Regions from separate parts of the Paenibacillus sp. EKM10P genome, predicted to be linked through region 2. Evidence: a T-box and tRNA genes for the amino acid it is inferred to sense, from the RefSeq annotation. Region 2 holds a T-box; the other regions hold tRNA genes.
The links. The T-box of region 2 lies ahead of argS (arginine--tRNA ligase). A T-box ahead of a tRNA ligase gene usually reads a tRNA of that ligase, here a tRNA-Arg.
Positions count from the first base shown of each region.

Region 1 (7,578 bases), on a different contig from region 2:
TTAAAACCCCTGTGGTGTGCCTTGTTTCGGAAATTTATACCGCTTGACTGCAACCTTTTCCCGTTTTTTCCGTCTGGAAGGTACAAACATTTTCAAGAAAGAGGTTGAGTACGATGAGAGTTTGGACAAGAACAGTAAGCACAGCAATTCTTGCAGGAGCATTATTAGCTGGAGGAGTAGCAGGAGGGCTGTGGACGGGAGCTGATCGCGCTTATGCTGCAACGGCGACGACGGCGAATGGTGTAATTAACGTGAGTGGAAGTGGTGAAATAATGGCTAAGCCAGACATCGCTTATCTCTCCATTGGGGTGCAATCGGAAGGAAATACTGCTGCTGCTGCTCAAAAAGCTAATGCTGCGAAAATAAACAAGGTCACACAGCTGTTAAAAGAAAAATGGAGTATCAGTGCAGACGATATTCAGACAAGCCAGTTCTCTGTACAACCTAACTATACCTATAACGAGAAAGAAGGACAGAAGCTCAAAGGCTACATGGCCAACCATACACTTTCTGTGAAATATCGCAACTTGGACAAAATTGGTCAGCTGCTGGATGAGGCTACAAACTCCGGTGCAAACAACGTAGATAATATACAGTTTTCCGTAGAGAATCCTTCTTCTTATGAGGAAGCTGCTATTGCAAAAGCGTTGGATAACGCTCAATCCAAAGCCAGTGCCGTAGCAAAATCAGCTAAACGCGGCTTAGGGGCTCTGGTGAATGTGACAGTAGATGGCGGGGAGGCTCAGGTTTTCACACAACGTGAGAATGCCATGTCCAAAGCGCTCATGGATATGAGTGGCGGAACAGAGATACAGTCGGGCCAAGTAACGGTGAAAGTCCAAGTGTCTGCCCAATATGAGATGAACTAGTATAGGCCATTAAACGGAGCCGCAAGCGCCTGCAACATTGCAGGGTGACTTGTTGGCTTCTTTTGTCTATTGAAACCGTTTTGTAATGAGTCTGTCATAGCTAATGGCTGTTAGGTGTACAGATTGAAATCAGTGAGTGTACAGATTGTAAACCACATACAATAGGGTATAGATATAATAAGAAAAGTGATCAAAACACATAGATAATACAGATTCACAATAGGAGGAATACTTACGATGAACAAGCATACGAAAAAATGGGGCTCAGCACTGCTGGCAGCGGGAATCTTAGCAGGGGTTGCGGTCGTTCCCGTTTCCTATATTGAGGCAGCTTCGACCAAACAGCAGCAAGCGACAACACAGCAACCAGGGGTCACCATCCAATGGAATGGTAAAACGTTGGCCGCTAAAGGTGTACAAGTGAACGGGAACACAATGATTCCAGTGGCAGCACTGCGTGATAGTTTGGGAATTCCGGTGAGCTATGACACCAAGGAAGGGACATATACAGTGGGGAGCGGGTACAACAAGCTCTATATCGTGGTCTCCTCCTCGGATGCCTATGCCAATGTGAACGGGATCAACACGCGCAGCATGGATGCCAAAATGATCGCCGGGAAGCTATATATTCCTATGAGTCTGCTGAAAGACTATCTGGGTATCGATGCGCAGTGGAATGCAACTCAGAAAACAGTAACATTGAGTAAAAGCCAGCTAAATCCGATCACAATTGCATCTCAGACGCTTCCAGCTTCGAGTAATGCAAAGGTATCCTATAAGATTAAGTATCCGCAAATCAGCGGCAGCCAGCTGAATCCTGAGGCTCAACAGGCCATTAATAATGTGCTTAAAAAGCATGCAGAGACAGTATTGGCAGCAGGCAAAAAGATGGTGGCAGAGGGAGAGGTTACAGCAGAAAGACCGTATGATTTCGAAAATGATTTTGCAATTGCCTATAATAAGGACGGTATTCTAAGTGTGATTATGCAGGACTACTCGTATACAGGTGGCGCACACGGTATGACGGCACGTAAAGGATATACGTTCTCGCTTGCTGATGGTAAGCAGTTGCAATTGTCTGACGTATTGAAGGCAAATCCTAACTATAAAAAGTTCCTGAATGCTGATTTGAAGAAAAAAATTGATGCGCTCCAGGCTGGCGAAGGGTTTGAGAAATTTAAAGAGTTGGCCGCAGATCAAAATTTTTATGTGACCAACAGTGGAGTAACCATCGTGTTTGATTTGTATGATTATGCGCCATACGCTTATGGAATTCCGGAGTTTACTTACTCGTTCGCTCAACTGCTGCCTCAGGGCGGCAAGCCTTTTGCGGGACAAAATCAATAATCTGGATTAGGTATATATTGAAAATTAATAGTAAATAAAAAAGACTGCCTACCGGATACGAAAATCCGAGGCAGCCTTTTTATTTACCAGCTATGTCAGAAGAAAACCACTTTTCTTATACACCTTCTGGAGAGGAGCTAGTTAACACTTTATCAATAATACCGTATTCCTTGGCATCATCAGCGGACATGAAATAGTCACGGTCTGTGTCTTTTTCGATGCGTTCCAGTGGTTGACCTGTGCGATCTGAGAGAATGCGGTTCAATTTGTCACGCATTTTCAGAATGCGACGGGCGCGAATTTCGATATCCGTTGCCTGTCCTTGTGCACCGCCTAGTGGCTGGTGAATCATAATTTCACTGTTTGGCAAGGCAAAACGTTTACCTTTGGCACCTGCATTCAGCAAGAAAGCACCCATGGAAGCAGCCATACCTACACAAATGGTAGATACGTCAGGTTTAATGTATTGCATCGTATCGAAAATGGCCATACCAGCTGTGATGGAACCGCCAGGGCTGTTAATATACAAGTGAATGTCTTTTTCAGGATCTTCAGCAGCCAAAAACAGCATTTGTGCAATAATTGAGTTGGCCACAACGTCATTGACGTCCGAGCCCAACAAAATAATGCGATCCTTCAACAGTCTGGAATAAATGTCATAGGCGCGTTCGCCGCGGTTACTTTGTTCTACTACCATAGGAACATAGCTCACGTCAAAAAACCTCCCTTAAATCGTTAGTGGATTTGGTGGATATGCCGAATACACATCCCTATTTATAAACTGTTACCGTATTAACCACATGATAAACAATTTCAAACAAAAAGTCAAAGAAAGTCAAACTATTGATTAAAAAAAAGAACGCTTAGCGCTCTTTTTGGTTAAAAACATCATATGGAACATTTAGCCAATCGTATAAAACGACGCGCCCGCGAGGAATCGAACCTCGATCTCAGGCTCCGGAGGCCTACGTCATATCCGTTGGACCACGGGCGCAAAGATGAATCATTACAAGCAACCAACTAATTAATTGGAAACAAAGATGATTATATGATATACGGCATTGAATTGCAAGCTTTTATTACGTGCGCATATTCACATAAAAAGTTGAGAAATATAGGTTCAGATAGACTTGCATGTGAAGCAAATATTGGGTAAGATATACGTGGGACTTAAAAAGTTATCCCGGGACATTTTAAGACCAGTTAGAGATATAGCATAGAGACAGAACTTAGAAGTGTGCGGGAGTGGAAAGCATGCGAAAGATATTAGAAATACAGAAGCAGCTTCTGCCCGACCTCATGGATGTTTTGAAAAAAAGGTACACGATCCTGCATCAGATTATGCTGTCCGAAGTTATCGGACGCAGAACACTGGCAGCTTCACTGGATATGACCGAGCGCGTACTGCGCGCTGAGACTGATCTCCTTAAAGCGCAAGGGCTAATTGAGATTGAGAGTGTGGGCATGAAGGTGAGCAAAGCAGGACTGGATCTGCTGGAACAGCTGGAGCCGATTGCGAACAACTTGTTCGGCCTGTCCCAATTGGAGGATCAGATTCGTCAAGCCTACGGTTTGAGGAAGGTGGTTGTCGTTCCAGGGGATTCGGATGCTTCACCGTTAGCGAAGCAGGAACTGGGCCGTGCTGGCGCAAAGGCGCTGCTGAGTGTTATGGATGACGAGGACGTGGTCGCTGTAACAGGTGGCACGACGATTGCAGATGTGGCGGAACAACTGGCATTACCTGCTAACGGCCCGCTTAAGGGCGGATGGTTTGTACCGGCACGCGGGGGTTTGGGAGAGAGCATGGAAATGCAGGCAAATACAATTGCCTCCACGATGGCTCGCAAGGTCGGCGCTCAATACCGTCTGCTCCATGTACCGGATTTGCTCAGCAATCATGCTTACAACTCCTTGCTTGAGGATACGAATATTCAGGATATATTAAGCCTGATTCGAGAGAGTCGTATTATCATTCACGGGATAGGCAACGCCATAGCAATGGCCCACAGACGCAAGCTTGACCCTGAAACCTTTGCCCAGATCAGCAATGAGGGTGCGGTCGCCGAATCGTTTGGTTATTATTTTAACGAAGACGGCGTCGTTGTTCACAGAATGCTGACGCTCGGACTCCGTTTGGAGGACATCAGGCGTACGGAGACGGTGTTAGGTGTGGCTGGAGGCAAGAGCAAGGCTGCTGCTATTCATGCAGTATTGCGTTTCGGACAGGAAGACATTCTTGTCACCGACGAAGGCGCTGCTGCCGAGATTGTAAGCCGTTATTTAAGAGATTGATAAGGTTTTTTAATTGTGTTGTCTTGACGGGCTTTCGGGTCTGTCTTGAATATATAAAACTAAACTAAACGAACTTTGGGAGGAACTCACTCATGACAGTTAAAGTTGGTATTAACGGTTTCGGACGTATTGGACGCCTTGCTTTCCGCCGTATTCAAGACGTAGAAGGTATTGAAGTAGTAGCAATTAACGACTTGACAGATTCCAAAATGCTGGCACATCTGTTGAAATATGATACAACACAAGGTACTTTCCAAGGACAAGTAGAAGTACATGACGGTTTCTTCAAAGTAAACGGTAAAGAAGTTAAAGTTTTGGCTAACCGTAACCCTGAAGAATTGCCTTGGGGAGACCTGGGCGTAGACATCGTTCTGGAATGCACAGGTTTCTTCACAACTAAAGAAGCTGCTGAGAAACATTTGAAAGGCGGCGCTAAAAAAGTTGTTATCTCCGCTCCAGCTACTGGCGACATGAAAACTGTCGTTTACAACGTAAACCATGAAATTCTGGACGGAACTGAAACTGTAATTTCCGGTGCTTCTTGCACAACTAACTGCTTGGCTCCTATGGCTAAAACACTGCAAGACAAATTTGGTATCGTTGAAGGCTTGATGACTACAATTCACGCTTACACTGGCGACCAAAACACTTTGGATGCTCCACATGCTAAAGGTGACTTCCGTCGTGCTCGCGCAGCAGCTGAAAACATCATTCCTAACACTACTGGTGCTGCTAAAGCAATCGGTCTGGTTATCCCTGAGCTGAAAGGTAAATTGGATGGTGCAGCTCAACGTGTTCCAGTACCAACAGGTTCCCTGACTGAGCTGGTAACAGTTCTGGAGAAAAACGTAACTGCTGAAGAAATCAACGCAGCGATGAAAGAAGCTTCCGATCCTGAAACTTACGGATACACTGAAGATCAAATCGTTTCTTCTGACATCAAAGGTCTGACTTTTGGTTCCCTGTTTGATGCAACTCAAACTAAAGTTCTGACTGTTGGCGACAAACAACTGGTTAAAACTGTAGCTTGGTACGACAACGAAATGTCCTACACTGCACAATTGATCCGTACGTTGGAATACTTCGCTAAATTGGCTAAATAAGAATTCCTTATCGAGCAACATCATAGAGCGGAAACAGGTGTTATTGTTTCCGCTCTTTATATATCAAAATGTGCCTTAAATTCCTGTTTCGTAAAATTATAAGGGTGCGGAGGAATATGGAGATGAACAAAAAGAGCGTACGTGATATAGAACTGAATGGAAAACGGGTGTTTGTTCGTGTAGATTTTAACGTTCCGGTTGAGGATGGTAAAATTACCGATGACAAGCGTATTCGCGAAACCTTGCCAACCATTAACTACCTGATTGAAAAAGGTGCAAAAGTTATTTTGGCGAGTCACTTTGGACGTCCAAAGGGTCAAGTCGTTGAATCCATGCGTCTGACTGCTGCTGGCGTGCGTTTGTCAGAACTGCTTAATAAGCCTGTTGTTAAGGTAGACGAAGCAGTTGGCGAGGCTGTTAAAGGGAAAGTGGCTGAACTGCAAAACGGCGATGTGCTATTGCTTGAAAATGTACGCTTCTACCCAGGAGAAGAGAAAAACGATCCTGAACTGGCGAAGCAATTTGCTGAACTGGCTGACATTTTCGTGAATGACGCATTTGGTGCAGCACACCGTGCTCATGCTTCCACAGAAGGTATCGCGCATTTCCTTCCGGCTGTTTCCGGCTTGCTGATGGAAAAAGAGTTGTCTGTCATTGGTAAAGCTCTGTCGAATCCAGATCGTCCTTTTACAGCCATTATTGGCGGTTCCAAAGTAAAAGACAAAATCGACGTAATCGACAACCTGCTGAACATTGCAGATAACGTAATTATTGGCGGCGGTTTGACTTATACATTCTTCAAAGCTCAAGGTCATGAAGTGGGTCAATCTTTGCTGGATGAATCCAAACTGGACGTAGCTCTTGGATTTATTGAAAAAGCGAAGAAGCTTGGCAAAAACTTCTACCTTCCTGTGGATATCGTTATTTCTGACGATTTCAGCGCTACAGCGAACACGAACATTGTGGACATCGACGGCATTCCTGCAGATTGGGAAGGCGTGGATATCGGACCGAAAACTCGTAAAATCTATGCAGATGTTATCAAAAACTCCAAATTGGTTGTTTGGAATGGACCAATGGGTGTATTTGAAATCGAGCCTTTCGCTGGCGGTACTCGTGAAGTAGCGGAAGCTTGTGCTACAACAGAAGCATACACCATCATTGGTGGCGGTGATTCTGCGGCTGCGGCTGAAAAATTCCACTTGGCTGACAAAATGGATCACATCTCCACTGGCGGCGGCGCATCCCTGGAATTCATGGAAGGCAAAGCACTTCCGGGTGTTGTTGCACTTAACGATAAATAATCAAACGCATTACGCGTAATAAAGGCTTTAGGGCACCTAATAGTTAGGAGTTGAAACCATTGAGAACACCGATTATCGCGGGTAACTGGAAGATGTTCAAAACCGTACCAGAAGCTAAAACCTTCATCGAAGAGATCAAAGGTAAAGCAGAGGTTGCAGGAGTGGAGAGCGTTATCTGTGCTCCATTTACAAATCTTCCTGCTCTGGTTGAAGCAGTAAAAGGTACATCTATTAAAATCGGCGCACAAAACCTGCACTTTGCAGAAGATGGCGCATTTACAGGTGAAATCAGCGGCGGAATGCTGAAAGATCTGGGCGTAGACTACGTTGTGATCGGACACTCCGAGCGTCGTGAGTATTTCAACGAAACAGACGAAACGGTGAACAAAAAGGTTCATGCAGCATTCCGTCATGGCCTGACACCAATCGTATGCGTAGGCGAAAAGCTGGAAGACCGTGAAGCAGGTCAAACCAAAGAAGTTGTAAAAGTGCAAACTGTAGCAGCCTTTGCTGGTCTGGCTAAAGATCAAGCGGCACAAGTTGTAGTTGCTTATGAGCCAATCTGGGCCATCGGAACAGGCAAATCCTCCACTTCGCAGGATGCGAATGAAGTGATTTCCTACATCCGTAGTCTGATTAAAGAGCTGTATGATGAAAATACAG
Region 1 covers NZ_JAALET010000006.1:194,894-202,471, reverse strand. The annotation lists gene HFE01_RS16650 (SIMPL domain-containing protein) at 114-869, shown strand; gene HFE01_RS16645 (PdaC/SigV domain-containing protein) at 1,107-2,216, shown strand; gene clpP (ATP-dependent Clp endopeptidase proteolytic subunit ClpP) at 2,332-2,928, opposite strand; tRNA gene HFE01_RS16635 (tRNA-Arg) at 3,139-3,210, opposite strand; gene HFE01_RS16630 (sugar-binding transcriptional regulator) at 3,471-4,508, shown strand; gene gap (type I glyceraldehyde-3-phosphate dehydrogenase) at 4,601-5,611, shown strand; gene HFE01_RS16620 (phosphoglycerate kinase) at 5,734-6,915, shown strand; gene tpiA (triose-phosphate isomerase) at 6,975-7,578, shown strand, end outside.
Region 1: it encodes a tRNA-Arg, which carries the amino acid that the T-box ahead of argS (arginine--tRNA ligase) is inferred to sense. The anticodon was not compared.

Region 2 (7,578 bases):
GTCGGTAAAAAAAGAGCGTCTCCGGCGTCTGAACATTGCTGTGAATCAAAACAGCCTTCGCTTTAATAGTCGATTGCGTGGCGAAGTGGTGGAAGTGCTGGTGGAAGGCGAGAGCAAAAATGACAGCAACGTGCTTGCTGGTCGGACTCGTTCCAATAAGCTGGTTCATTTTGAAGGATCGAAGGATCTGATTGGTTCCTTTGTCCAAGTTAAAATTACAGAACCTATGACCTTCTACATTAAAGGTGACTTGGTTCAAACGCCAGTAGCGGTTAACGGATAAAAAGAACAGTCTAGCGGGCTGCATGCGGTTTGAATAAAAGGCTGCGTGCAAGACCATCTAAGTGAGAAAAGGAGCGATGGACAATGACAGAGGAGCGGTTGCAACAAACAGAACTTCAATCGGCGGCGCGCCAGCATGATCATTTGGTCAATCGCGATATGATATTGGCAAAGGCCAAAGAGTTGGCGGGTATTCTGGGCAGCAGTGAGGAAGTACAGGTGTTCCGGAAAGCAGAAGAAAAGATTCAGGATCATGAGCGCATCCAGCAACTGATTGCAACGATGAAGAAGAAGCAAAAGGAAATTGTAGCATTTGAATCTTTAAAGAATCAAAAAATGATTGCTAAAATAGAGGCTGAACTTCAGGAGCTACAGGAAGAGCTTGACGGTATTCCAATTGTAACAGAGTTTCAGCAGAGCCAGGTGGAAATTAATGAGCTACTGCAAATGGTGATCACGGCCATCCGTGATACGGTTGCTGAAAAGGTGAACGTAGAAGAGGGGAAGGTCACTTCCTCCTCTAATTGCAGTGACTAGAATAAGATTTGTGGTGTGGAGGCTTAGCTTCCACGCCTTTTTTTCGGAAGCAATTAGTCATCGTATATGTTCATGGGACATCAAGAGAATTGCGACAGCATAGAAGGGATGGAAGAGAGGGAATGGATAAGTTGCGTAAGATGCTAGAGGGTGAAGATAATACCTTTTGGGAGTATTTAGGATGTGAGCTGATCACAGCTGACGCTAACGAGGCACATATCGCTTTGGAGGCCAAACAACATCATACCAATGTGATGGGGATTGTACATGGGGGGGTGCTCACTTCATTGATGGATCAGGCGATGGGGATGGTCAGTATGGCTTCACGAAATATGGATCCATGTGTAACAACGAACCTGAATGTTCATTTCTTGTCAGCCATGGGACAAGGACGACTGGAGGTTAAAGCACGGATTATTCATCAGGGAGGCCGCACTATAACCACCGAGGCAGAAGTAAGGGATAGCGAAGGTACACTCGGTTGTACAGCTACAGCAACGTTCCGAGTGTTGCGTCAACAAGCAAGTGACTCAGGTAAGGCCTAACGCTTGACAAAAATTTTTATTATGTCATAATGAATTTATCAAAACGATATAATATGGTGATGCCAATGGATAGCAATCGTATAAACGAAGAGGCGCAGAAGGCGTCTTATAACATTAAGAAATACCGTACCCCGGATGGTGCTCCGGCGGATATCGTAATGTTTACTTTAACGAAGCGTGAGCGCAAGACGGTAACAAAGACATTGCCGATTCGTGAGCTGAAAGTGATGCTCATCAAGCGCCGGAGTTGGCCGTTTGCGGGACGCTGGGCGTTGCCTGGAGGGTTTTGTCAAGAAGATGAATCCATATATGGAGCGGCCAAGCGGGAACTGTTAGAGGAAACCGGTGTAGACGGCGGGCATCTGGAGTATTTGGGCGTATATAGTGGACCAGGCCGTGATCCGCGCGGGTGGATCATATCGCATGCTTTTTTTGCGTTGGTAGAGGAATGGATGCTAGAGCAGCGGCAAGCGGCTGATGATGCTTCTGAGGTCGGGTTATTTACGATCAGAGAAGCGTTGGAGGAATTGGAGCTGGCGTTCGATCACCGGGATATCATAGTCGATGCTTATCGCAAGATTCAGTTGCAGATGCTTCAGACAACGATAGCCAAGCAGTTTTTACCGCCACATTTTACACTGGGTGAATTGTATCAGGTGATTCAGAGCGTCGTACCGGATTTCGAAGAGCCGAATTTTATTCGCAAAATAACATCGACTCGTAGCAGACAAGGAATACTGGAAGAGGTTCGGGATGAGAATGGTAAACCGCTGAGTTCCAATCAATATTCACAAAGACCGGCCCAGTTATATCGCTTTAGTGATAGGGTACCGCGTTTATCTATCTATACGTAACGTTTATTGGGATAGGTTACGCATAGAGCGTGCAATCTCACTTTGATGATAAGGAGCTGACTGTACGATGAAGGCACTGATTGTTATTGATTACACGAAGGATTTTGTGGATGGTAGTCTGCCTGTGGGGCTACCTGCGATTGAGCTGGATGAACGGATCACAGCCATCACGCAGGCCTATGTAGAGCAAGGGGACTTTGTTGTCATGGCTGTTGATTTACATGAGGAGAATGACCCTTATCACCCGGAGAGTAAGCTGTTTCCTCCACATAATATACGTGGAACCGATGGACGACAATTGTATGGGAAGCTCCATAGCCTTTATAAGCAACAAAGTGATCGTATCTACTGGTTGGATAAAACACGATACAGTGCTTTTGCTGGTACAGATCTGGAACTCAGGTTGCGCGAACGCGGGATTCTGGAAGTACATCTGATTGGTGTGTGTACAGATATTTGTGTGCTGCATACGGCTGTAGATGCTTATAACAAAGGTTTTGCTATTACCGTATATAAGGACGCTGTGGCGAGCTTTAATCAGGCGGGACATGACTGGGCTTTGGGCCATTTTGAGGGAAGTCTTGGAGCCACGGTGTGGTCGGCTGAAGATACGCTTTTGCGCCAGAAGAAGTAAAATAACTGAATGATTGTGCACCAATGTCCGATAACAAAATGGAGTCGGATATTGCTGAATCTGGGCAGACAAGACGGTATGCCGTCACCAAGCCAGGGACCAGGGACAGTCAGAGAGGATGATACGATGAAGTCAACGAGCCTCGCATTACATACAGATAAATATCAGATTAATATGATGTACGCCCATTGGGTGAACGGAAGTCACCAACGTAAAGCTGTGTTCGAGGCGTATTTTCGTAAGCTCCCTTTCGGTAATGGATATGCCGTGTTCGCTGGTCTGGAACGCATTGTGAATTACATCTCAAATTTGCGGTTTACAGAAGAGGACATTCGCTATCTGTCAGAGCAGGAGGAAAAGTACGATCCCATGTTCATGGAGGCATTGCGCCAGTTTAAGTTTGGCGGAACGGTCCATTCGATGAAAGAAGGGGCGCTTGTTTTTCCAAATGAGCCTCTGGTCCGTGTTGAAGGAACAATTATGGAAACGCAGCTTGTCGAGACGGCGTTGTTGAATTTTATGAATTACCAGACACTCATTGCGACAAAAGCATCGCGTATCAAGCAGGTGGCCAGTGACGATACACTGCTCGAATTTGGTACACGGCGTGCGCAGGAGGCAGATGCAGCGATTTGGGGAGCGCGTGCAGCTTATGTTGCAGGTTTCGATGCGACTTCTAATATGCTGGCAGGCGAACATTTTGGGATTCCGACAAAAGGAACACATGCCCATTCATGGGTACAAACCTTTATGACGGAGCAAGAGGCGTTCGACGTGTACGCGAAGGTTTTGCCAGATCAGGTTACATTGCTGGTAGATACCTTTGACACGCTGGAGAGCGGTGTTCCTCATGCGATTCGGACAGCAAAGATGCTGGAGAGTCAAGGCAAGCGTATGAATGCCATCCGTTTGGATAGCGGTGATTTGGCTTATCTATCTATTCAGGCCCGGGAAATGCTGGATGCCGAAGGTTTGGATTACGTACAAATTGTTGCTTCCAACGATTTGGATGAAAATACGATTTTCAATCTAAAAGCCCAAGGTGCACGTATTGATGTATGGGGTGTAGGAACACAGCTGATTACGGCTTCAGATCAACCTTCATTAGGCGGAGTGTACAAGCTGGTTGAGCGGGAAGTAGACGGTGAAATGCTGCCGACGATTAAGATCTCGGGTAACCCGGAAAAAGTATCTACACCAGGCAAAAAGGATGTATACCGCATTGTGGATAAGAAGAAAGGGAGAGCTGTAGCTGATTACATTTCTTTCCCGGATGAAGAACGTCCGCGCAATGGTAAGCGCCTGAAGCTGTTTAACCCTTTGCATCCATATATGAAGAAGTATGTTGAAAATTACGAAGCTGTACCGATGCTTGAACCTATTTTTATAAATGGACAGAAGGTATACGAGCTTCCCGAACTGGATGAAATTCGTGCCTATCATGCTTCACAGTTGAAACTGTTTTGGCCAGAATATTTGCGGAAGCTGAATCCTGAAATTTATCGTGTTAATCTTAGTGAGAAGGTATGGGAGCTGAAGCAAAAGCTGATTGATAGCTACATGCAGCCCGAAGTTGAAGAAAAAGAATAATGTGAAAAGGCACCTCATTCATATGGGGTGCCTTTTTGTGTCGGCGCATGTGTGGAATAGGAGCTTATTTATAAATTTCTCTCATCACATGTCGCAGTTCAGGAACAATAATGCGTTCCATTGCCAAACGAACGGCTCCGCGGGAGCCAGGCATAGAAAACACAGCTGTCTGGCCCACAGTACCCGCTACAGCCCGGCTTAATATAGCTGCTGATCCAATGTCCTCAGCAAAGCTTAAGTAACGGAAGATTTCACCAAAGCCAGGTAGTTCCTTATCCAGTAAAGAGGAGATGGCTTCATATGTAGTATCACGCGGAGAAATGCCAGTACCACCTGTTAAAAGTACAGCCTCGATGTCCTCATGTGCTGCAGCTTCGGTTACCAACTGCCGGATACCCTCATAGTCGTCTTTGACGATAACATATCGAACAACCTTATATCCATTCGTTTCTAGTAGTTCCTTGAGCAGTCGGCCCCCAGTATCGGTTTCCATGGTTCGTGTATCAGAGACGGTCACGACCATGCAGTTAACCTGCTGCGGAGACTCCCGTCGGTGCTCCTCTACAGATGTTATGTTCATTACAATCTTCACTCCTTGATTCATGGTTAAGCATATTCTTTTTTTACAATAGAGGAATGACCGACTGGATGCAAGTCAGAAACGAGGGATAAAAAGTTATGTGATTAATATCCTTGCGCTTGCACCTTGGAATATAGTACACTTCCTTACATAAGTCGGGATTTTCTGGGTTTATTTTGTTGAAAGCGCGAACATCAATTGATTAATTTCAAGGCTCAGCGGGTAATAGTACAGCAGGATCAACAACTGGGAGGTAATTGTATTATGAATCATTCATACCAAAAATGCGTGGATGCTTGCCTGGAATGTATGAACGCTTGCAATGTATGCTATGTAGCAAGTTTGAAGGAATATGATTTAGCTATGCTGCGTGAATGTATTCGAGTGAGTAGGGAATGCGCAGAGATATGTGGGTTTGCTGCTCAAATGTTGCAGCGCGGAACGGATTTTGCCGAGGAAATCTGTGAGCTATGCGCCAAAGCCTGTGAGGTATGTGCTGCTGAATGCAGCAAGCATTCCCATAATCATTGCAAACATTGTGCAGAGGCCTGCCGTCATTGTGTTGAGGCTTGTCGCCAATTGGTGGCAGTGTAATTACATATACAGAACTAGTCCCTGAAGAGGGAATAAAAGGTTGCTTTCTACTAAATAGGTTTGTATAATGGTGGGAATTAACGTCAAGGAACGGGAGAGTAGCAACGGAACCGTATCATTACAGCGAGCCGGAAGAGGTGGAAGCCGGTATGAAATCCGATGTGAAGCGCACCCGGGAGACGGTTGATCCAACGATAAGAACTTCTAGTAGATCAACCCGGCTGACACCGTTATTTGTCAATGGAGTGAAATCGCGATTTGTGTAAGCTAGCTTTATCTACACAACCGATTTACGAAGAGTGGTACCGCGGGGATATCGAAGTTCTCGTCTCTTGATTATATCAAGAGACGAGGGCTTTTTTTGTTAGATCCTATAAAAAGAAGGAGAGAGGAACATGTTGTTGATGATTGCTACCCAAGCTATTTTAGCTCATACGGGCTTGGAGGAGAAAGAAGTTTTATCTTTATTCGAGGTGCCTCCGCAGCCTGAATGGGGAGATGTGGCGTTTCCCTGTTTTGTGCTGGCTAAGAAATTTCGAAAGTCTCCACAGCATATTGCAATGGAATTGGCAGAGCTAGTAAGCCATGAAGCGGGTCTAACCGCTACAGCATCGGGTGCCTATGTAAATATTACATTGGATCGATCTGTTCATATTCCACCTATGCTAGCTGAATTGAGCAAGACTGAGTTTCTCAAGCCCAATATTGGGCATGGACAGCGAGTAGTAATTGATATGTCCTCGCCCAATATTGCCAAACCATTTGGTATCGGTCATCTTCGTTCTACTGTTATCGGTGCCGCCTTGTATCGCATACTTAGTGAAACCGGATATGTACCGATTAGTGTGAATCATCTAGGGGATTGGGGGACACAATTTGGCAAGCAAATTGCGGCCTATAAAAGATGGGGCAATGAAGAGCAGCTACAACAGGATCCGATCGGGGAATCATTGAAGTTATATGTCCGTTTTCATCAGGAGGCTGAGCATGACCCGTCTTTGGAGGATGAAGGCCGCGAGTGGTTCCGACGTTTGGAGCACGGGGATACTGAGGCTCAACAACTATGGGAGTTTTTTGTTGAAGTCAGTCTGGGTGAATTTGATCGTATGTACCAACGTCTTAACATTTCGTTTGACCATGTGTTGGGGGAAAGCTTTTACAATGATAAGATGCAGGCAGTTGTTGCCCAATTAAGAGCAAAAGGACTGCTGGAGGAAAGTGATGGGGCACTTGTGGTTCGTCTGGAAGACGAGCAGCTGCCACCATGTCTTATTTTGAAAAAGGATGGGACCACCATTTATCCCACCCGTGACCTGGCAACAGCGATTTATCGTCATGAAGTGATGAAGGCTGATCGGCTGCTGTATGTCGTTGGCGGGGAACAGAAGTTACATTTCCAACAGGTATTTGCGGTGCTCAAGCATGCAGGGGAGGCATGGGCAGAGCAATGTGAGCATGTACCGTTTGGTTTAATGCGGTTTGCAGGCAAAAAAATGTCCACAAGACGCGGCAAGGTGGTGAGACTGGAGGAAGTGCTGGATGAAGCTGTAGCGCGTGCTCAAGCCATTATTACGGAGAAGAATCCCAATTTGCTGGAACAAGAGGCAATAGCAGAAGATGTCGGCATCGGAGCGATTATTTTTGGCGATTTAAAAAATAACCGTCTGAATGAAGTGGATTTTTCGTTGGAGGAGGCATTGACCTTCGAAGGTGAGACTGGCCCTTATGTGCAGTATACCCATGCGCGTATACGCAGCCTTCTGGAGAAAGCTCGCGCTCGCGCTGAGGTTGATTCTAATTCCAGTGACAACGTCCTTGGTCAAGAAGGGCATTCTCCTGAATGGAATATCGTTTCGGATGAAATGCTGGGTGACGCAGGCTGGGCCTTGCTTAAGCAGTTGGATCGCTATCACGGGCAGCTGATACGTGCTGCTCAGCAACTGGAACCTTCGGTTATTGCTA
Region 2 covers NZ_JAALET010000005.1:166,816-174,393, reverse strand. The annotation lists gene miaB (tRNA (N6-isopentenyl adenosine(37)-C2)-methylthiotransferase MiaB) at 1-283, shown strand, start outside; gene HFE01_RS15330 (YlbF/YmcA family competence regulator) at 367-819, shown strand; gene HFE01_RS15325 (PaaI family thioesterase) at 942-1,364, shown strand; gene HFE01_RS15320 (NUDIX domain-containing protein) at 1,430-2,218, shown strand; gene HFE01_RS15315 (cysteine hydrolase family protein) at 2,286-2,852, shown strand; gene HFE01_RS15310 (nicotinate phosphoribosyltransferase) at 2,979-4,442, shown strand; gene HFE01_RS15305 (MogA/MoaB family molybdenum cofactor biosynthesis protein) at 4,507-5,022, opposite strand; gene HFE01_RS15300 (four-helix bundle copper-binding protein) at 5,287-5,616, shown strand; T-box leader at 5,694-5,952, shown strand; gene argS (arginine--tRNA ligase) at 6,012-7,578, shown strand, end outside.

Region 3 (7,578 bases), on a different contig from region 2:
TTTTTTGCAAGATCATAACGGCTTGCTGGCCCCTGTATCTTTACCGATTGCTTCAGGCGATGTACAGGCAGATGCCAAGTCGGCGCTGGAAACACTGGTTGAGGGCGGGCCTTATGCCGGCTTATTACCAGAAGGATTTAAAGGTGTACTGCCTCAGGGTACAGAAGTGAAAAGTGTGACAGTGGACAAGGATAACAAGCTAGCTGTTGTCGAATTTAACAAATCTTTCGCCAACTATAAGCCACAGGAAGAACGCAAATTAATGGAAAGCTTGACTTGGACCTTGACCGACCGTCCCGATATTAAAAGCGTGCAGATTTGGGTGGATGGTAAAAAGCTGAACGAAATGCCTGTTGGCGGCACACCACTGGACCATCCGCTCACGCGCGCAGTAGGGATTAATTTGGAGGTCGGTCATGGCGTGACCCCCCTGGATTCCAGTCCAGTCACCGTATATTTCTCTTCATCTTCGCCTGCTGGAGTACAATATTATGTACCTGTAACACGACTGGTCAGTCCGGAAAAAGATCGTGTCCAGTCCGCTCTGCATCAATTAATTCAAGGTCCACAGACCAAGGATGGATTGCAGGAAGTGATGACAGGGGAGACGGCGCTGAAATCGGTAGAACGCTCCAAAGATAACGTCATTACGGTATCACTCTCGGATGATATGTTTGCCAAAGGGGAGGCCGTACCTGCTGAATTTTTAGAATCGGTCGTACTGACAGCAGTGGACAATTCGGATGATGCGGTCAAAACGAAGATTCGCATTGAACTGAATGGTGAGAAAAGCGTGATTGGACAAAATAATCAAAATTATGGAGAGCCTGTAGCCAAGCCGCAGCATATTAACGAAATTCCTCTTTAAGGACAGGGAATCGTCATTGGGGTGCTTTTGCCTGCACACTTTGGTAAAATAAACATATAAGAACAGGTTGCATACGACGTAGGAGGAAAAAGCATGAGTAGATCTAACGGACGAAACGGTGATGAGCTGCGCCCGATGAAATTGACAGCAGGAGTAAATAAATACGCGGAGGGCTCTGTTTTTATAGAGGTTGGCGAGACGAAAGTCATCTGTACGGCTACAGTGGAAGAGCGCGTTCCTCCCTTTATGAAGGGCCAGGGAAAAGGCTGGGTGACCGCCGAATATTCCATGCTTCCGCGGGCGACACATAGCCGCAATCAGCGTGAAGCTGCGCGCGGCAAGCTGACAGGCCGTACTATGGAAATTCAGCGTCTGATCGGAAGAGCGTTGCGTTCGGTTGTCAATTTGCAGGCGCTTGGTGAACGGACGATTACGTTGGACTGTGACGTCATTCAGGCGGACGGTGGGACACGTACAACCTCCATTACCGGTTCTTTCGTAGCGTTGGCGATTGCAGTAAATAAAATTGCAATCCAGCACAAGTTGCCTGTTTTCCCTATTACGGATTTTCTGGCTTCCGTCAGCGTAGGGGTTGTTGGTGACAAGGCGCTGCTGGATCTGAATTATGAAGAGGATTCCAAGGCTAAGGTGGACATGAATCTCGTCATGACTGGCAGTGGAAAATACGTCGAGCTGCAAGGTACGGGGGAAGAAAGCCCATTCGACCGTCAGGAATTGGATCAGCTGCTTAGCTTGGGTGAACAAGGGATTTTGCAAATGATCGAGCGCCAAAAAGAAGTACTCGGACCGATTGCCGATAAGATCGGTGCTGGACGTACAGGAGCTGGGGCCTAATGCGACTGGATGGTCCGGTTGTCATTGTCGCTACGAAGAATAAAGGGAAAGTGCGGGAATTTGCACATGCTTTTGCGCCGTTTGGCAAGGAAGTCAGAAGTATGTACGATTATCCAGACATTCCTGATGTCGTTGAGGATGGCACAACCTTTGCCGAAAATGCGCTGAAAAAAGCCAAAGCGGTGGGAGATGTGCTCGGATTGCCTGTGCTGGCCGATGATTCCGGCCTGTGCGTGGATTTGCTGGACGGTGCGCCAGGCGTATATTCGGCCCGTTATGCGGGAGAAGGCGCCAGCGATCACGAAAACAATATCAAGCTGCTTGATGTTCTGGAATCAAAGCAGCTTGGTGATGATACCGGACAGCCTTTGCTAAGCCCGGCTCAATTCGTCTGTACCTTGATTCTGTATAATCCACAGACTGGGGAGACGTTGGAATCGACGGGCTCCGTGGAAGGCTGGATTACGACTGAAACCGCAGGCAGCGGTGGGTTTGGGTATGATCCGCTGTTCTATTTGCCAGAGTTTGAAAAGACAATGGCGGAGCTGACGTTGGAACAAAAGCAGGCTATCAGTCACCGAGGCATAGCCCTGCGTAATTTGGCAACAAAGCTGGGGAATCCGCAGGAATAGTTTGGCAGCAGGGTGAATAATATACCTGTCATATACGAAAAAAAGGCTATCCGTCAGTCATAGGCGCGGATAGCCTTTTTGGTATTTTCTGTTCCACGTATAGCACGCATCGAGGAAAACAGGCGGTTACCACCTCGTAGTTTACGGCTTAAGCAGTTAGCACATTTTATCGAATAGCCACCTTGTAAGTGCGCAGCCAGTTATCCACTTGGGTCAAGTAAGCAAACAACTGAGGACCCGACATTAGCTGGCCGAACCAAGGCAGATTGGTGGATGCCTCCGGTGAGGCGGCAATATCCCGTATCTTTTTCGTATCGATCAGCTTGAGCAGTGGGGAAGAGGAATCATCCAGCAGTTGCAGCGCCTGCTTTTTCACAGCGGCAAGATAGGAGGGATTATGCGTTTTGGGATACGGGCTTTTTTTGCGATATAGCACATCATCCGGCAATACGCCCTCCAGCGCCTTGCGCAAAATACCTTTTTCACGTCCGCCTGTCATCTTAATGCTCCACGGAATGTTCCATACATATTGCACCAACCGATGATCGCAATACGGCACCCGTACTTCGAGTCCGACCCCCATACTCATCCGATCCTTGCGATCCAGCAGGGTAGGCATAAAGCGGGTGATGTTCAAATAGGACATGACGCGCATTTGCGCAGCTTTTCCTGTTTCCCCCGGTAGCTTTGGTACTTCTCCGACTGCTTCTGAGTAACGGTCGTTCAAATACTCCAGCGGCTTGATCCAGTCCCGCACTTCAGGGGATAGCAGACTCGCTCTCATATCGGGAGCAACCGCCCACGGGAATGTGCCTGAGTTCAGCATATCCTCCCGATGGAACCACGGATATCCGCCAAACACTTCATCCGCTGCTTCACCAGAAATGGCAACGGTAGCGCCCTTTTTAATCTCCCGGCAAAAGAGATACAGTGACGAATCCACGTCCGCCATGCCGGGTAAATCCCGCGTTAGCGTGGAGTTGTTCAGAGCGGCTACAACTTCAGGTGTATCGAATTCAATCCAGTGATGATTTGTCCCTAATTCATCGACCATCCGCTGTATCCAGGGAGCATCGGCTCCGGGCTGGAACGCATGGGCTTTAAAATGCTTGTCGTTGTCCACATAATCGACTGAATACGTATGAACTTGTCCCTGCCCGGTACGTTTGTAATAATCAACTGCTAATGCGGACAGAGCACTTGAATCCAGCCCGCCAGACAATAAGGTACATACCGGTACATCCGAAATAAGCTGCCGTTCCACGGTATCCATTAACAGCTGTCGTACCTTGAGTGCCGTTTCTTCGGTGTTATCCTCATGCGCAATGCTTTCCAGTTTCCAATAGGCTTGAATGCGTACGCCGTCGCGGCTGTAGGTGAGGGTATGCCCGGGACGGAGCTCCTTCATCGACGAATAGACGCCGTGTCCGGGGGTGCGTGCAGGCCCAATGATAAAAATTTCTGCCAATCCCTCGGCGTCTACTGCTGCCTCTACCGCTGGATGCTGGAGTAGGGCTTTGGGTTCGGAGCCAAATACAAATACATCTTCAGTTTGGCTATAAAATAGCGGCTTCACTCCCAGTCGATCTCGTGCCAGAAATACCTGCTCCCGCTCACTATCCCAGACCGCAAACGCAAAAATGCCGTTCAACCGATCTACACAATCCGGGCCCCATTCGATATAGGATTCGAGCAGTACCTCTGTGTCGCATTGTGTACGGAAAAAATGCCCGCGTTGTTGCAACTCTTTTTTCAGCTCAGGCGCGTTATATATTTCCCCGTTATATACAATCGTATAAGTGATATCCTCAAGCTGCCGGATCATGGGCTGAGCGCCGTTTTCCGGGTCCATTACGCTTAGTCTTCGGTGTCCGAAGGCACACGGATTGGATATCCAGGTACCCGCAGCATCCGGTCCGCGATCGGAGAGCGTTTGCGTCATATTTAGCAGCAGCTCAGATTGATGCATTAAATCTCCGTTCCACTGTATGAAACCTGTAATTCCGCACATGTCTATTCATCCTCTCTTTGTCGTGTTCATCCAGTGTTGGAATGAATCAAAAACTAAATCCCCAGTTCATCAGTATATATGCCGAAAAGAAGCATAAAATGTCTGTCCGTTCCGAAAACTACAGATGGGGCAACCCGCCTACATGTGAGGAAGGAGGGAGACAATGTACTACATCAAGGATGCCAAAATACGCCGCTTCACTGAACTTGACGGAGTGCGCTGTGCTGAGGTAGAAGTGCGTCCCGGTGCCGCAGATGACCCGGAGCTGCTGGTTTATATCACAGCTACGAATCAGAAGGATGGTCAGCCTGATTATGACATGGTACGGATCATCCGCAATGATGCCGATCTGGAGCTGGATTGGTATGACAATAATCTGCATTCGGCATTTGAAGAAGTGACCGACAAGGCTTTTACGGACTCTACGCACATTACCGCTGGTGAGGAACGGGAAAAGTTCAAAAGGGAATTGCTCTCCTATGGGCAGCTTAGTACAGAGTTTGCCAAGGAGTTCGGGGCATGAGGATATGGTGTGCACTACCTCGGCTTTTGTTAATTTGGACACCGGCGCCATCGCCAGATCAGCGTGAAAGGAGGGGGAAATCATAGACGGCAAAGCGAAGTATAAGAAAAACAAAGGCAGCAGTTATATTCATAACAATGAGTTCGCGGAAGAAGTGATGGAGAAAAATGTAAGACATGAGGTGCGAAGAAGTCCTAGACGCTTCGGTAATAAATAAACAGTCATAAACTGAGAAACGCTCATTTATAAATGACCCTGAAGAAGCCTCTGTATTCGTCAAAATTGCGAATGCGAGAGGCTTCTTTTGAATTAGGCCGCTTCACGCAGCGTCATGATCCCTTTGTAGATGTTATAGACAAAAACGCCGAGATAGACCACTACGAATAGCAGTACAAACCCGATAACCGAGCCTGCATGATTGGCAGTGATAATAAAATAAACTAGCGGAATCGCCGCAATAATGGGGAAAATGTGCGATAAAATGGCTTTTTTCGCGTGTCCCTGAACATATTCGTCCCGGACTGCAATCCACACAATGACCGGCACCAGAAAAGGTGCGAAAAAAATGCTAAAATAACAAAGTGAAGACAAAAGGCCTCTCACGGATTAACCCCTCCTTTTTGGCATCGTTCTTTGTACATAATACCCCGTTAGCGTCCAAATGATTCCTTTTGCAGCCTGCTTTCCTGTATAATGAAAAAATGCTTTTGACAGTTGCCCAAAATGTGATATAATCATTAATGCACTGAATACATAAGGTTTTATGGATTATCATTTTGTCCCAGTAGCTCAGCTGGATAGAGCAACGGCCTTCTAAGCCGTCGGTCGGGGGTTCGAATCCCTCCTGGGACGTATAGCAAAAACTTCCTAATTCAATATTGGGAAGTTTTTTTTGTGTTCCAGTGTGGGATGAGAACCCCTTGGGGGGACGTCGGAGCTAAGCATCGTTAGCATAAACTTCGCAGTCTCGACCGTAGGGAGAGTATCCCTCCTGGGACGTATAGCAAAAACTTCCTAATTCAATATTAGGAAGTTTTTTTGTGTTCTGGCAGTATCATTGATTCTGGCTTTATACTGTCGCCTTCTCTTTATGAGCAAAAAATTGCGGCAGATGCTCTTTGTGTGCTTCCAGCAATTCATCCAGTACAGTTTGGGCGATATCGCCGCTTGGAACGAGCGGATTCAGGGTGAAGGCTTGCAGTGCTGTCGCATAGTCACCAGTGACCGCCGCTTCAATGGTCAGCTCTTCCATCGCCTTCATAACTTGCAGCAGTCCCCGTTGTGCTGGCGGGAATTTGCCAAAGTTGACAGGCTCCGCACCATGCGCGCGAATGACACTGGTTACTTCGATGGCGCTATCATAAGGGACATCATCAATCGCACCGTTGTTACGCGTACTAACTACCATCAATGTGCCTTTGTTGTTATAAATAGAGTTGATGATTTCACAGGCAGCATCGCTGTAATGCGCACCGCCGCGTTTGGATAATTCCTCTGGTTTGTAATCCAGATTCGGATCTTTGTACAATTCAAACAGACTTTCTTCCAGACGTTTGACGACTTGGCCCCGAGTTCCTTCGTTTTTGGCCTCCTCTAATTCTTCCTTGAGCATGTTATCGGTCATATAGTAATACCGATGGTAAGGACAAGGTAGCATTTTCAATTGACGAACCTGATCATACAGGAAGCGCATGTTCTTAATATTTTCAACGACCTTCTCCGGTTGTGCGCCAGGCGCATACAGTCCTTCGATGACTTGTTCTGTTAATTCTTCTCCGGTTTTGTCATAAACTTTGTGCCAATGAAGGTGGTTAATTCCTGCAAATTTAAAGAACAGCTCTTGTTCCGGTTTGTCCAGCACAGCCGATGCACTCTTGATCGCGCCGATTGGAACATTACATAATCCGATGACTTTATCCCACTGACCATAACGAAGCACTGCTTCGGTGACCATGCCCGCAGGGTTGGTGAAGTTAATCAACCATGCATTCGGACACAGTTCTTTCATATCTTCTACGATACTGAGGATAACGGGTATGGTACGAAAAGCTTTGAACATCCCACCAGCCCCATTGGTTTCCTGACCGATCATACCGTGTTTCAAAGGAATACTTTCATCTTTAATCCGGGCTTCCAATAAGCCTACCCGAAATTGGGTCGTTACAAAATCGGCATCCTTCAAGGCTTCCCGACGATCCAGTGTCAAATGTACTTCACAATCAATGCCGGCGGCTTTCACCATCCGTTGGGCCATGGCCCCTACGATCTCCAGTTTCTCGCGTCCTGCTTCAATATCTACCAGCCATAATTCCCGGATGGGAAGCTCTGCATAGCGTTTGATAAAACCTTCTACTAATTCTGGTGTATAGCTGGAGCCTCCGCCAATAGTTGCGATCTTTATGCCTTTTTTCATGGTTAGTGCCTCCTGAGTATGTTTTTTAAAACCGCTTTCTTAAGCTCAAATTCACTGTAATCCCTGTAATGCATTACAGGTCAAGCGCTTTTAAAAAACTTATTTGGGGAAGGTGACAATTATAGGGCGGGGCCACGAAACATGCTAAACACGAACATGCTAAAATAGAAAGAACGAGGTGAGAAATGTGGCAAATATTCATGAAATTGCAAAGCTGGCGGGTGTATCCTCGGCAACGGTGTCCCGTGTCATTAATAACCATCCGTACGTAAGTGA
Region 3 covers NZ_JAALET010000012.1:107,693-115,270, reverse strand. The annotation lists gene HFE01_RS21755 (GerMN domain-containing protein) at 1-868, shown strand, start outside; gene rph (ribonuclease PH) at 962-1,723, shown strand; gene HFE01_RS21745 (XTP/dITP diphosphatase) at 1,723-2,355, shown strand; gene asnB (asparagine synthase (glutamine-hydrolyzing)) at 2,522-4,366, opposite strand; gene HFE01_RS21735 (hypothetical protein) at 4,530-4,889, shown strand; gene HFE01_RS21730 (magnetosome magnetite crystal formation protein family) at 5,199-5,492, opposite strand; tRNA gene HFE01_RS21725 (tRNA-Arg) at 5,668-5,741, shown strand; gene HFE01_RS21720 (6-phospho-beta-glucosidase) at 5,959-7,302, opposite strand; gene HFE01_RS21715 (LacI family DNA-binding transcriptional regulator) at 7,490-7,578, shown strand, end outside.
Region 3: it encodes a tRNA-Arg, which carries the amino acid that the T-box ahead of argS (arginine--tRNA ligase) is inferred to sense. The anticodon was not compared.